Regions from separate parts of the Vibrio syngnathi genome, predicted to be linked through region 1. Evidence: riboswitches for the same ligand, from Rfam matches in the RefSeq annotation. Region 1 holds a riboswitch; the other holds the start of a gene.
What was found. Region 1 has a riboswitch for lysine ahead of K08M4_RS09505 (Na+/H+ antiporter NhaC family protein). Riboswitches for the same ligand answer to the same signal wherever they lie in the genome.
Positions count from the first base shown of each region.

Region 2: it holds a riboswitch for lysine, as region 1 does, so the genes downstream of both, lysC (lysine-sensitive aspartokinase 3) here and K08M4_RS09505 (Na+/H+ antiporter NhaC family protein) in region 1, are expected to answer to the same signal.

Region 1 is NZ_CP017916.1:2,082,948-2,090,720, forward strand. Features, by position in the region: gene hisD (histidinol dehydrogenase) at 1-46, opposite strand, end outside; gene hisG (ATP phosphoribosyltransferase) at 46-942, opposite strand; His leader region at 995-1,130, opposite strand; gene K08M4_RS09505 (Na+/H+ antiporter NhaC family protein) at 1,320-2,912, opposite strand; lysine riboswitch at 3,025-3,202, opposite strand; gene K08M4_RS09510 (H-NS family histone-like protein) at 3,581-3,991, shown strand; gene K08M4_RS09515 (inosine/guanosine kinase) at 4,159-5,463, opposite strand; gene K08M4_RS09520 (hypothetical protein) at 5,566-5,835, opposite strand; gene mnmA (tRNA 2-thiouridine(34) synthase MnmA) at 6,039-7,175, shown strand; gene hflD (high frequency lysogenization protein HflD) at 7,224-7,773, shown strand, end outside.
Region 2 is NZ_CP017916.1:2,932,289-2,940,061, forward strand. Features, by position in the region: gene K08M4_RS13220 (PglL family O-oligosaccharyltransferase) at 1-632, shown strand, start outside; gene K08M4_RS13225 (pyridoxal-phosphate-dependent aminotransferase family protein) at 737-1,876, opposite strand; lysine riboswitch at 2,053-2,230, shown strand; gene lysC (lysine-sensitive aspartokinase 3) at 2,340-3,707, shown strand; gene metH (methionine synthase) at 3,816-7,493, opposite strand; gene K08M4_RS13240 (cation:proton antiporter) at 7,663-7,773, shown strand, end outside.

The DNA of each region.
Region 1 (7,773 bases):
GCTGTGATTCACTTAAAGATTGCCAAACAACGGTTCTCATCGTCACTACCCCATCATTTTTTCGATTGGTAATACTAGAATCGAGCTTGCACCCAACTCTTTCAGCTGTTCCATAGTTTCCCAGAACAAGTTCTCTGTACTTACTAGGTGAACGGCAACTTTGTCTTTGTCTGTTGATAAAGGGAGAACCGTTGGATCTTCAGCACCAGGCAGTAGTGCTTTGATTTGCTCTAGCTGAGACGTTGGTGCGTGAAGCATGATGTACTTCGACTCTTTCGCTTGTTGAACACCCTGCATACGAGTCAGTAGTTTTTCAATTAATGCCGTTTTGTCTGCATCGAAATCACCAACACGTTGAATCAGTGTTGCTTTAGATTGGAAGATAGCCTCTGCTTCCTTTAGACCGTTTGCTTCTAGCGTTGCACCTGTAGAAACTAAATCGGCGATAGCGTCTGCTAGACCAGCACGTGGCGCAACTTCAACTGAGCCAGTTAGCATACAAGCGCTGAATTCAACACCCTGCTCGTCCATGTAGGCTTTTAGTAATTGTGGGTAAGTTGTCGCAATACGTTTGCCCGCTAGGTCTTGTGGGCCGTTGTATTCTTCATCTTTGTTGATTGCGATAGAAAGGCGGCAACCACCGAAGTCTAAACGACGTAGTGTACGAAACTCTGATGGCTCTTTTAAAGCAACGCGGTCTAGGCGAACTTCTTCTAGTTCATTCTCACCGATAAAACCAAGGTCAACCACACCATCCATGATAAGGCCTGGGATGTCGTCATCACGAACGAGTAACAAGTCGATTGGCATATTTAGTGAATGAACAACTAAGCGCTCACCCATGATGTTAAATTTCACACCACATTTTTTAAGTAGATCTTGGCACTCTTTACTTAAGCGACCTTTCTTTTGAATTGCGATTCTTAGGCGTTGTGTCTGCATTGCTATATCCCTGTGCAAATATTTGAATTTATTGATTATTTAAAGTGCTAAAACTAAAAAACCCTCGGAAGACTTTGTCGTCCCGAGGGTTTAAATCTAAATTCTTTGACTTAACCTCCGGGAGAATTCTTGCTCCCGGGTATACGTAAATCTCCCCGAAAGACTAGATAGGGTGATGATGGTGATGAATGTTCATTACTAATTTACGCATACTTATCAGCTCTTAGGTTGTTTGCTGTCTTGTCTCCACACTAACTAAGCTGACACCCTTTTTCAACCATTTATTCGAACTTTTTTCACGAAATTTAAAATTAAATTAACGAACACAAAAAAAGGGAGGCAAACGCCTCCCTTCTCATTATTCAATCAAATGATGATTAGCTTTTACACGTTGCCATCTTACAACGTGAGAAATAAGCCAATGCAAAACATACCGCAACAAACGTTAGAGACGCTGCGCCAAATGCAATGCCAGTTGATGATGTCATTCCTAGGGTGATGAAACCAATACACGATACGAACGCCACAGACAGCGCATAAGGGAGCTGAGTCGATACGTGATCAATGTGGTTACAACGCGCACCTGTAGAAGACAGAATCGTTGTATCCGAGATTGGAGAACAGTGATCACCAAATACAGAACCCGCAAGAACCGCACTTAGCATAGGAAGGATTAGCGCGATGTCAGAGGCTGCAGCCATGTCACCCGCAATCGGTAACATGATACCGAACGTACCCCAAGATGTACCTGTCGAGAACGCCATTAGGCCAGCAAGAAGGAACAAGATAACCGGTAGCCAGTGGTAATCGATGTTACCTGTTGCTAGAGAGGATAGGTACGAACCTGTTTTCATGTCACCAATAACAGAACCAATCGTCCATGCAAATACAAGGATAAGGATAGCGCCAAACATTGAGCTTGCACCAATCCACATTGTTCTTGTGATATCAACCAAAGGTAGTTTCTGTTTGAATACCGTTGCTAGCGCAACGAGTAAACCAATCACACCACCGTAAACCAGAGACTTACCTACATCCGTATTTTCAAATGCGCCAAGTAAGTTGAATGCTTGACCATCAGCAGTAAGCGCTTGGCCACCCGTGTAAAGCATTGCAGCAACCGTCGCTACGATTAACGCTACGATTGGCATTACGAGATCAGAAACAGAACCGTTTTCGCTCTCTTGAATATCCAGCTCTTCGTTTAGATCGTGCGCTTGCTTTTGATCATTGTCGCCTTCAAAGCCACGGCCTTGAGAAGCTTCAATCTCATGCTCGCGCATTTTACCAACATCTAAACCAAACCACGCAACAGCAAACACCATTAATAGCGCGAACACAGCGTAGAAGTTCATTGGGATAAGGCGAACGTAAGCACCCAGTGCAGAATACTCTGTCACACCGTGTGTCACTAAGATGCCACCAATGATAGTAATAATGTAAGCACCCCAGCTAGAAGCAGGCATGATCACACACATAGGAGCAGCAGTTGAGTCTAGGATATAAGCTAGCTTAGCGCGAGATACGTAGAAGCGGTCAGTTACAGGGCGAGAGATAGCACCTACCGCTAAGCTGTTGAAGTAATCATCCACAAAGATGAATACACCTAAGAATGCAGCAAGTAGTTTAGAACCACGTTTGCTCTTAACACGAGACTGTGCCCACTCAGCGAATGCGCGAGTACCGCCAGATAGTGTTAATAATGCCGTTGTCATTCCAAGAATAATTAGGAAAGCGACAATGCTCATGTTCCAAGTGTTAATGCCACCATCTTCGATGAAAACACCAGATACTTTAGTAAAGACGTAGCTAGCTGCGTTACCTACTGAGTAGTCAGCAAGTAGAATCGCACCCATAACAATACCGACACCCAAGGAAACTAATACACGGCGGGTAACAATAGCAAGAGTCAAGGCAACCAAGGGAGGAAGCAGCGATAAAGGCGATGTTGCAAAATCTATTAAATTCATGATCTTCAAAAACCAGTTTTTTATTTGGCTAGAGATCTACTGCAGATAAACTTGATACGGCTTATCAAGCTCATGTTGAACTAAGCGAAAGGGAAGTGAACACTTCACCCAACCCTACAGTAGCGCTCCATAGTTTAAAATTAAGACTATGGCAGTGTTGTACCTATTAAGCACAACCCCAGCAAATTGCTTAGATATACAATTTACTTCGGCAATTACACCTTTCATTCCCGTTCATTGGCATCACCCCAACGAAAACTACTCTTTATAATTGCACCTCTACGTGCGGTAACATTATTAACCGTGTAAACCAGAGTTTAACAACAGATTAACCAAAGCACCGCATCAGGTGGCCGCAATTGTACCCATCAAGAGCAACAATGCAACATATCATTCCGAGAAAAATAAGCTTTTTGTTAATGAAGTAATCAATAGAAGAATAGTCAACTTTTACGGATTACTCCACTTAACACATATCAGATATCACCTGTTTTTTTTAAGATATTCTTAATAGTTATTATAAGTTCATTAGAAGTCTATCTTTTCATCTTAAAACACTCGTCTCATTTTCTTATTTAAATAACTAATAGAAGAAATACTATTTGTTTTATTCTTAGGCTCTGTTTATTATTAGGAGGATTATTTAGTTTACCTTGATGGGAAATATCATGTCTGAATTAACAAAAACTCTATTAAATATCCGTAGCCTTCGTGCGTTCTCACGTGAATTAACTCTTGAGCAACTTGAAGAAGCGCTAGACAAGCTGACTATTGTTGTACAAGAACGTCAAGAGTCTGAAGCTGAAGAACGCGCAGCAAAAGCAGAGCAAGAAGCTAAGCTTTCTGCTATCGCAGAACAAATTGCAAAAGACGGAATCGATGTTGCCGATCTTATTGCTGCACTTTCTGGTGAAGCAAAATCTAAAACAACAAAATCTAAACGTGCTCCTCGCCCTGCGAAATACAAATACGTAGACGCGAATGGCGACGAAAAAACTTGGACAGGTCAAGGCCGTACGCCTTCAGCTATCCAAGAACAACTAGATGCTGGTAAATCTCTAGAAGAGTTTGCTCTTTAAGGCATCGAGTTTGCTAAGTGAATAATCAATAACCCACTAAGCAATAGAATTAATATTTAAGTCGACTAAAGTATTATTTACGGCTTCAATATATTCAGAAACAAAAAAGGCTCCTTTCGGAGCCTTTTTTATATTTCTAATAGTGAAATATAAATCAAAAAAATGCCTTATCTTTCCCAGTACGCTTCTTCTAGACTATCTTCTCTTTCAGGAAGGCCTCGAGATAATCGTGGCGAGTGCTGAACTAATACTTCATAACTTGCGCGGTTTGAATATTTACAAACTTGTGAGAAAGAAGAATACGTCAAGAATGAATGCTGATGCTTACTTGAGTTAGGCACATTTTCTTTATGGTACTTATTAGCGGCCATATCATGTAATAGAGCAGACAACGCAGCATCACCGGCACCATTAGTATTCTTAATCTTTTCTGGGCCGCCCATGTAAGGTGCGATATGCGAATAGATTTTCGTTGGATTTTCACATAAATCTTTATGTGCGGGACGACTAAACTCATAACGGTTAAATTCAGCAATCGAGCCTGGTAACAACGGTAATGATGTTTCACGCTTCACTGCATCTTCTGTGTAACCCGCCATAAACAAGCCCACAGGGCCTGCTGTACATAGAACTAAGTCTACCCAATCTAGTGCTTTGTCTGAAGCAGCTAGAGGATCGCTTTCACCAGTTAATGCTTCAGCTTCGTCTTCGTTCATTGCAACAACGGTTACATGTTGTTCAAGGAAATCTTTCCAAAACTCTGGATCATCTTGAATAACGAATTTAGTACCAAGCGTTAAAACAACAGGTACATCGTATTTCTTCGCGTACTCAATAGCTTTCATTGTTGCTTCAGGCATAGGGTCACCTGGTTTACAACGAACTAAATACGCCGTTAATACTAAAGCAGAAGCACTTTTGAAAATTTTCTCAGGAATGCTTTCTGGTTTTAATTGGTTCATTTGTCCTTCGCTAATTGCGAAAGTACGTTCACCATCTTCTGTAATTAATGCAAAGCAGCGACCAATTGCGCCATCTACCCCTTGTAAATGGTTCAGATCCATTCTGCTTGATGTATTACATAAATAGCGGTAACCGTAGCTACCAATTTTAATATCTTGGCTCATTACACCCAATAGTGTTGAACGGTCATCCGCCAATACTGAGTAGTTGTGTAATGTATTACCAATTGTGCCACCTGCGTATTCATTAGTGATCAGGCACTGTTCTTTTAATTCTTGATACAAAGATTCAGCAGCTTCATCACCAATAACCAAAGAGTGTCCCTTACTTAAGCCATATTTTTCGATTAGCTCAGAACTCACCTTTGCTTCAATATCCACCAAAGTTTGGTCAATACCGATAATATGGGTACGTGACATTCTTTTGCTCGTTTGAGCTTGGCTTACTAAAGGGTCACGAGCGTGAACCGGAAAATAGTGCTTTGATTTACGTTGTCCAGGGAATTTCATAGGGCTAGTCTAAGTCAAGGGGAAATAGGTGGCGGATTCTACCGCGCTATATTTAACGCGGCAATCTTTCAAACTATAGCAAACGTTTGCTACGTTATTTTTTTATTCGCCTTCCATAAAGCTTAGATCAGGCAGCATGCCTAAATGCTCGGCGTAACGTTTTTGATTAAACTCTGCACCGTTTTTCATTACATCAAATACTTCAATAGCCAGTGCACATGCCATAGCCGCAATCGCCTCTTCACGAGGAGTACCTGTCATCATTAAACGCATCAACGTCTCTTTCACTTTCACGGGTTGGCCGTCTTCAAGTTGGTTTTCGATAATCTCGATCAACTGCTCTTCTTGCATAAACTCATTTTGTTCAGACATTTTTCATCTCAGGTCTTGGGTTTTGAGCGACTATGCCACATATAGATCTGACATCCTAGCGAGTCTCCTCGCGTTCATGCGATTCTCTAACGAAGTCAGCGCACTATTTGTGCAAATGAAACTGTGATTCCAGTCTCGGATCTGTCACGGCGTTTCTCTTTCTGTTAGAATCTGCGACCAAGTAATAGTAACGGTGTTTAGACATGTCAGATATCAGCTCTGGAAACAGCGAAAAGAAAGTAATTGTCGGTATGTCCGGCGGTGTAGATTCGTCAGTATCGGCGTATCTTCTTCAGCAACAAGGCTATCAGGTAGAAGGCCTTTTCATGAAAAACTGGGAAGAAGACGATAACGAAGAATACTGCACGGCTGCTGAAGATCTTGCTGATGCTCAAGCGGTATGTGACAAACTAGGTATCCACCTTCACACTATCAACTTTGCTGCAGAATACTGGGACAATGTATTTGAATACTTCCTTGCTGAATATAAAGCAGGTCGTACTCCGAACCCAGATATTCTTTGTAACAAAGAAATCAAATTCAAAGCATTCTTAGAGTTTGCGGATGAAGTCCTAGACGCAGACTACATTGCGATGGGTCACTACGTTCGTCGTACTTTCCCAACTCAAGAAGAGCTTGATGCTGGCGTAAAACCAGAAATGCTACGTGGCCTAGACGGCAATAAAGACCAAAGCTATTTCCTTTATACGCTAAGCTCAGATCAAGTGGCACGCAGCCTATTCCCTGTGGGTGAATTAGAGAAGCCAGAAGTGCGACGCATTGCTGAAGAGCAAGACTTGATCACTGCGAAGAAAAAAGATTCAACAGGTATCTGCTTCATTGGTGAGCGTAAGTTCACTGAGTTCCTAGGCAAATACCTACCCGCTCAACCGGGTAACATCGAGACACCAGAAGGCCAAGTGATTGGTCAACACCAAGGTTTGATGTACCACACGCTAGGTCAGCGTAAAGGTCTACATATCGGCGGCACTAAAGGTGGCGGCGGTAATGAAGAACCATGGTTTGTTGGTGAAAAAGATCTTAAGCGTAATGTCCTGATAGCGGTACAAGGTAAAGACCACCCTCTTCTAAAATCAGAAGGTTTGATCGCTTCTCAGCTTCATTGGGTAAATCGCACACCAATTACTGAAGTTATGACGTGCACGGTAAAAACACGTTACCGTCAGACCGATATTCCTTGTACAATCATCCCAATTGATGATGAAAACATTAAGGTTATTTTTGACGAACCACAAATTGCAGTGACCCCAGGTCAATCAGCAGTGTTCTACCTAGACAACGTATGTCTTGGTGGTGGTATCATTGAAAAGCGCATCTAACCAATAAAACGAACCACAAACAATAGAAGACAATTTAGGAGTTACTACGTGGCTAATACACTTTATGACCGTACTATTGCTTTCGCTGGAATTTGCCAAGCTGTGGCTTTGGTTCAACAAGTAGCGAAAGACGGCCATTGTGATAAAGATGCCTTCGAAGCTTCACTCAGTGCCATTTTAAATACCAACCCAGCGAACACCGTGGGCGTATTTGGGCGTGAAGCGAACCTAAAGCTTGGCCTTGAGTGCTTAGTAAAAGGTATCGATAGTACTCCAGCTGGTAGCGATATTACTCGTTACATTATCAGCTTGATGGCACTTGAGCGTAAGCTATCTTCTCGTAACGACTCGATGTCTCAGCTTGGCGATCGCATTCAAACTGCAGAACGTCAAACTGAACACTTTGATCTGTTTGACGAGCAAATGATCAGCAACCTAGCGAGCATCTACCTTGATGTGGTGAGCCCTATCGGCCCGCGTATTCAGGTTTCTGGTACGCCAGCTGTACTTCAACAGACGTCGAGCCAACATAAGGTCCGCGCACTCCTTCTATCTGGAATTCGAAGCGCTGTGTTATGGCGTCAAGTTGGCGGTAAAC
Region 2 (7,773 bases), 850 kb from region 1:
TAGCAAGCTCAGCGAAAGGAACACGTCTAGCACTACTTGCGCTATTCATACCGATACTCTTACATTCTCAGCTTGAGTATCCTTTTTACCACTCGGCGATTCACTGGATAACCTTTATCATTTTGATTTACTGGGTCGATCAACGGACTTCTCGCCACTATCAGCAGCCGTTTAGTATTGTCAGTAAAACCCTATTCAGAGTGTCGAGCTTAGTCGTTCCTATCTTGGTGAGTTTTTACATGCTGAGTGCCTTACACACCAATTATGTACTCACTAAATTTGAAATGTCTAAGCCGAAAAACCCGGACATTCTTAAGCAGGTAACGAACCCCGTAGTCTGGAAAGATCGCTATGATTGGGACGTATACAGTACCTATCTAAATATCGGCCTCTACAAAGCCGATCCTAGCCTGATCCAACCTTATATAGATTGGTCGTTAGAGATCATAAAGAGTAAGCCAAGGCCTACTTTCTACAGTAACCTGATTCTCGCGTATCAAGGATTAGGTGATCACAGCAAGGCAGAACAAATTCGCAGTGAAGCGAGCTTCTTGTTCCCAAATCGAGACTTTTCAAAGGTTCAGTATAAGAAAGTATCACAAGAAGAAGATAACCTGTCGTCTACTGAGTGATGTTTAGCTCTCGGAACTAAAGCACCATTTCTGACCTTTCGGTTAGGCACAAAAAAGCGCACGATCTCTCGTGCGCTTTTCTTTTAAACTTCAATTTATTACCATTATGTTAAAACATCTTGCAACGCTTTTAAGCACAAAGCGACATTCTCTTTTCGAGCACCGTAACCCATTAGGCCGATACGCCACGCCTTACCAGCCAAAGAGCCAAGCCCAGCACCGATTTCAAGGTTATATTCTTCTAACAGCTGCGTTCTTATTTTGGCTTCATCAATCCCTTCAGGGAAGTAAAGCGCATTCAATTGAGGTAAGCGACTCTCTTCATCAACCACAAATTCCAACCCCAAAGCTTCTACGCCTGCTTTAAGTTTTTGGTGCATCGCATAGTGACGTGACCAAGCATTGTCTAGGCCTTCATTTTTCAATAAAACCAACGACTCATGCAGAGCATATAGGCTGTTCACAGGCGCAGTATGGTGATAGCTACGCTTACCTTCTCCACTCCAATAACCTAATACCAAGCTCTGATCCAAGAACCAGCTTTGTACGGGAGCTTGACGTGCTTTCATTTTATCAACAGCACGTTGAGAGAACGTCACTGGAGATAAACCAGGTACACAAGACAGACACTTCTGACTGCCAGAGTAAACGGCATCAAGCTGCCATTCATCAACTAACAATGGCACACCACCTAATGATGTCACCGCATCCACAATCGACAACGCATCAAACTGACGAGCTGTTGCTGAAATAGCTTGAGCATCCGATAATGCTCCTGTAGACGTCTCGGCATGCACAAATGCGACAGCAACAGCATCAGGGTTTTCTGCCAATGCTTTTTCTACCTTTTTAACGGAAACGGGTTTGCCCCACTCATCATCGACAAGGATCGCTTCACCACCACAACGCACAACATTCTCTCGCATACGTTCACCGAAAACACCATTGCGACAAACAATCACCTTGTCGCCAGGTTCAATCAAGTTAACAAAACAGGTTTCCATGCCCGCACTGCCTGGAGCAGAAACGGCAATCGTAAATTCGTTTTCCGTCTGAAAAGCGTATTTGAGAAGCTGTTTAAGCTCATCCATCATCGCAATAAATAGCGGGTCTAGGTGACCAATGGTTGGACGGCTTAAAGCCTGTAAAACTTGAGGGGAAATGTCTGAAGGCCCCGGCCCCATTAACGTTCGGTGTGGCGGATAAAAGCTATCAATAGCAGTAGTGAGTGTTAAATTAGACATATACATACCTTACGTTAATGTTGTGAACAATCCACCCTAAAGCAAATTGATTACCTCAGCAATTAGCCATAAGTATTGAGGTCAAACCAGTGTCACATAATTGTTAAAATTATTTTTCAATTATCTCACGTTACGGATTGACATTATTTGCGCAAACACGTTCAATGAAATGGCTATCTAGCAGAAGAGGAGCACTGCCCAGGCAGGTGTTTTGTGGAACCGCATTTCCAATACAAAACATTCATGGGGAGCAGTGCCGAGATAATAAAAGGATGCAGGACCTTTATTATCGGTTGAGCGGGCTGAATCCCGGCAACTGTCGCCATTTCTATATGGTGAGGAGCTTCTGAGGTTACTATTCTAATAATTCCTCTCTTTTTGCTCTAAATACTCTCTTCGAAAAACATCGGACGTTGGATTACCCAACAGTAATTTTATTTTAGGAAATCGTGGGAGATATATCGTGAGTGCATCTAATGTAGCTGGTTCTTTTAATGTCGCTAAGTTTGGTGGAACAAGTGTTGCCAACTTTGAAGCAATGAGCCGTTGTGCTGCTATTATTGAAAACAACTCAAATACGAAACTGGTCGTGAGTAGCGCATGCTCTGGCGTCACTAATCTGCTTGTTGAACTCGCGAATGGTGTTCAAGATAAAACTCGTCGCCAAGAACTAGTCACACAGTTAACCGACATTCATAATACGATTCTTGCTCAGTTAGCCGATCCGAGCAGTATCGAGAAAGAGGTTCATAGCATTCTCGATGATATTGCGAGTGCAGCCGAAGCAGCATCATTCCAAGTAAGCACAAAGCTTACTGACCACCTTGTCGCATGTGGCGAACTGATGTCGACACATATCCTCGCTCAAATCATTCGCGAACGTGGCACACCAGCGGTTCGTTTTGACATCAGAGAAGTGATGTGCACCAATGATGACTTCGGTAAAGCAGAACCACAACTGGAAGATATTGCAGCCCTTGCACAGCAGAAACTGATTCCACTTTGCGAAAAACAAGTTGTCGTTACCCAAGGTTTTATCGGTGCCGATAGAGAGGGTAACACCACAACGTTAGGTCGTGGCGGCAGTGATTACTCAGCGGCACTGATTGCAGAATCGGTACAAGCGATTGGTTTAGAAATTTGGACTGATGTTCCAGGCATCTACACCACAGATCCACGCATCGCACCGAAAGCATCTCCTATCCCAGAGATCAGCTTCAGTGAAGCATCTGAGATGGCAAATTTTGGCGCGAAGATATTACACCCTTCGACTCTAGTTCCTGCACTACGCCATCAAATCCCGGTTTTTGTCGGCTCATCAAAAGCACCAGAGCTCGGTGGAACATGGATTCGTCAACAGGTTGAAAGCTCTCCTCTATTCAGAGCGCTGGCCCTGCGCTGCAACCAAACCATGGTTACACTGCGTAGCGCTAACATGTTCCATGCTTACGGCTTCCTAGCAAAAGTATTCGAGATCCTGGCTAAACATAAGATCTCGGTCGATCTTATCACTACCTCAGAGATCAGTGTCTCACTTACTCTCGATCAAACAGATACATCGGGTGGTGCTCCTCAGCTACCAGAAGCCGCTCGAATTGAGCTTGAAAAGCTGTGTTCTGTGGATATTGAACATGACCTATGTCTTGTTGCTCTTATTGGCAACAACATGAGTGAAAGCAAAGGCTATGCGAAGCAGGTGTTCGGCACGCTTGAAGACTTCAACCTACGTATGATTTGTTACGGAGCGAGCCCACACAACCTATGCTTCTTGCTTGATGAATCTGTCTCAAAGTTAGCGATTCAAAAGCTACATCAAGAGCTGTTTGAATAAAACGACGGTTGCTCGATTAGTTTAAAATCACCAAACGACAGATACAAAAAGGGTTGCTCTTAAGCAACCCTTTTATTTTTACGAATCAAAGACCGTCGTAGATTCAAACTAGTTAATGTTTGGACCTAACCACTTCTCAGCTTCCAACATACCCCAACCTTTACGGTCGGCATAGCTATCCACTTGATCCTGTTGAATCTGTGCAATAGCAAAGTATCGGGCATCAGGATGTGAGAAATACATACCAGACACTGAGGCACCTGGCCACATTGCGTAACTCGTGGTTAGTGACATGTCGATTGCTTTTTCAACGTCCATTAACTCCCACAACGTGCCTTTCTCTGTATGCTCTGGGCAAGCAGGGTAACCTGGGGCTGGACGAATACCTTGGTACTTCTCGCGAATCAAGTCGTCGTTAGACAAATCTTCATCTGGCGAGTAGCCCCAAATGTCCTTTCTCACTTCTTTATGCAAGTATTCAGCGAACGCTTCAGCCAATCGGTCTGCAACCGCCTGAATCATGATCGCATTATAGTCGTCGCCTTTCGCTTTGTAATCATCAGCTAGCTCTCGCTCACCAATACCACCGGTCACTGCAAAACCACCAATCCAATCCGCTTTACCGCTGTCTTTTGGCGCAATGTAATCTGACAAACAGTAGTTAAATCCTTTTGGCTTTTCGGTTTGCTGACGAAGGTTGTGCAGAACCTTTAATACTTCAGTACGCGATTCATCGGTATACACTTCAATATCATCGCCAACACTGTTAGCAGGGAACATGGCACACATACCGCGAGCTTCAAGCAATTTCTCTCTCTCTACACGGTCGAGTAAATCGTTAGCATCCTTGAAGAGGCGCTTCGCTTCATCACCTACCTCTTCATGATTAAGAATTGCTGGATACTTTCCGACCAATGACCATGTCATAAAGAATGGAGTCCAATCGATATACTGGCGCAAAGTCGCTACATCAAAATCATTGAAAATATGTACTCCCGGCTTAGCAGGTGCAGGGGGAGTGTACGCATTCCAATCGATAGCAACTTTATTAGCTCTAGCTCTTTCAAGCGTGACAGGCTTAGTTCGAGGCTTCTTACGATTGTGTTGATCGCGAACGCGATCGTAATCAATATCCAATTTCTCGACAAATGCAGGTTTCAGCTCGTTAGATAGCAATGAAGTACACACACCCACTGCCCGTGAAGCATTGTTTACGTAGACCACAGGCTCAGAGTAATTCTGTTCAATCTTAACAGCAGTATGCGCTTTAGATGTGGTTGCTCCGCCAATCAGAAGAGGCAGTTTAAACCCTTGTCTCTCCATCTCTTTAGCCACATGAACCATCTCATCCAATGAAGGAGTGATTAAACCCGAAAGACCAATGATATCGACGTTTTCTTCTTTGGCTACCTTAAGGATTTTTTCACATGAAACCATCACGCCCAGATCGATAATTTCGTAGTTATTACACTGCAAGACAACGCCCACAATGTTTTTACCAATATCGTGAACATCGCCTTTTACGGTCGCCAGTAAAATTTTTCCGTTAGTTGCACCAACGTCTTTGGTTGCATTAATAAATGGCTCTAGATGGGCTACCGCTTGCTTCATAACACGGGCAGATTTCACCACTTGAGGAAGGAACATCTTACCTTCACCAAAGAGGTCACCAACTACGTTCATGCCATCCATTAATGGACCTTCAATCACCTCGATAGGACGAGAGGCATTAACACGAGCTTCCTCGGTATCTTCAACGATGAAATCAGTAATGCCTTTCACCAAAGAGTGCTCTAAGCGCTTTTCTACTGGCCAGGTGCGCCACTCTAAAGCCGATTTATCTTCCACTTTGCCGACTGCACGCTCTAGATATTCAGTCGCGATATCGAGCAAGCGCTCAGTAGAATCATCTCGGCGGTTTAGAACCACATCTTCAACGGCTTCACGTAAATCCTCAGGCACATTATCGTAAATCTCTAATTGCCCAGCATTCACGATGCCCATATCCATACCGTTTTTAAAACAGTGATATAGGAATACTGCGTGGATTGCCTCACGAACGTAGTTATTACCGCGGAAAGAGAACGAAACATTCGACACACCACCCGAGATCATCGCATGAGGAAGATCGCGTTTGATGTCCCCTACCGCTTCAATGAAATCGACCGCATAGTTGTTATGCTCATCAATACCAGTAGCCACAGCGAAAATGTTCGGGTCAAAAATAATATCTTCTGGCGGGAAACCAACTTCATCAACAAGAATATTGTAGGCATTAGTACAGATCTCGACTTTGCGCTCTCGAGTATCAGCCTGCCCTAGTTCATCGAATGCCATCACAATGACTGCTGCACCATAACGACGAACTAATTTAGCTTGCTCGACAAACTTCTCTTTCCCTTCCTTCAATGAGATCGAGTTAACGATACCTTTACCCTGAATACATTTCAGACCTGCTTCGATAACTTCCCATTTTGAAGAGTCGACCATGACTGGTACTTTCGAGATCTCTGGCTCAGACGCACATAGATTAAGGAATTTAACCATACACGCCTCAGCGTCTAGCATCCCTTCATCCATGTTGATATCGATAATCTGAGCACCGTTCTCAACTTGCTCTCGAGCAACACTCAAAGCTTCGTCGTAGAGCTCTTCTTTAATCAATCGCTTAAACCGAGCAGAACCGGTAACGTTAGTACGCTCACCCACATTCACGAATAGCGATTCTTTAGCTATCGTCAGTGGTTCTAGGCCAGAAAGGCGACAAGAAACGGGCAAATCAGGTAATTGACGTGGCGTTACGCCTTCAACGGCCTCAGCCATGTGACGTATATGTTCTGGCGTCGTACCACAACAACCACCAATTAGGTTCAAGAAGCCACTCTCGGCCCATTCCTTAACGTGTTCAGCCATATCTTCAGGAGAAAGGTCATACTCACCGAACGCATTAGGTAAACCCGCGTTAGGGTGGGCGGAAACGTTACATTCTGAGATACGAGACATCTCACCAACGTACTCTCGCAATTCGTCAGGACCTAATGCACAGTTCAATCCAAATGAGATAGGTTTAACATGACGAAGGGCGTTATAGAAGGCTTCTGTTGTCTGCCCTGAAAGCGTACGACCTGAAGCGTCAGTAATGGTACCGGAGATCATCACAGGAAGCGTGATGCCTACCTCTTCAAAAACAGATTCAACCGCAAAAGAACATGCTTTTGCATTTAACGTGTCGAAGATAGTCTCGATAAGAATAAGATCTGAGCCGCCTTTGATAAGTGCTCGTGTCGATTCGGAGTAAGCTTCAACAAGCTCATCAAAGCTAACATTACGATAGCCCGGATCATTAACGTCTGGGGAGATAGAACACGTTCGGTTAGTTGGACCTAACACACCCGCTACGAAACGGGGTTTGTCTGGGGTCTTTGCCGTCCATTCGTCTGCCGCTTCACGAGCTAATTTTGCAGCTGTAAAGTTAATTTCTTCGCTAAGGCTTTCCATATCGTAGTCAGCCATAGCAATGGTTGTAGCATTAAAGGTATTGGTCTCGAGGATATCAGCACCGGCTTCTAAATACTCCATATGGATATCTTTGATAAGCTTAGGCTGAGAAAGTACCAAAAGGTCATTGTTACCTTTTAAGTCACTATGCCAATCAGCAAATCGCTCACCACGATAGTCTTGCTCTTCCAATTTATAATCCTGAATCATGGTGCCCATGCCACCATCAATCAGTAAAATTCGTTGCTTCAACAGAGCGTCAATCTTTTGCCTTACATTACTTCCCACGATACAACCTCATTCCTTTAATTATCTCTCCATCCTACCACACATTCAAGAGGAGTCTAGACGTCTAAAACATGAAGTAAATGACCAAGTCATGACAAAAAAATGTTTGCTATTTGAGCATGAGAGAACGAGAATTAATATTCATATTTTGTTACATATTGAGTTCCCAATGTCGGTCTATTACACCTTATGCTTCTTGTCCGCTGCTGCCATGCTTATTGCTTTCGTTAATACCAAAATTGGTAAAATGCAGACAACCATCGCCATCACAGCTGGCTCA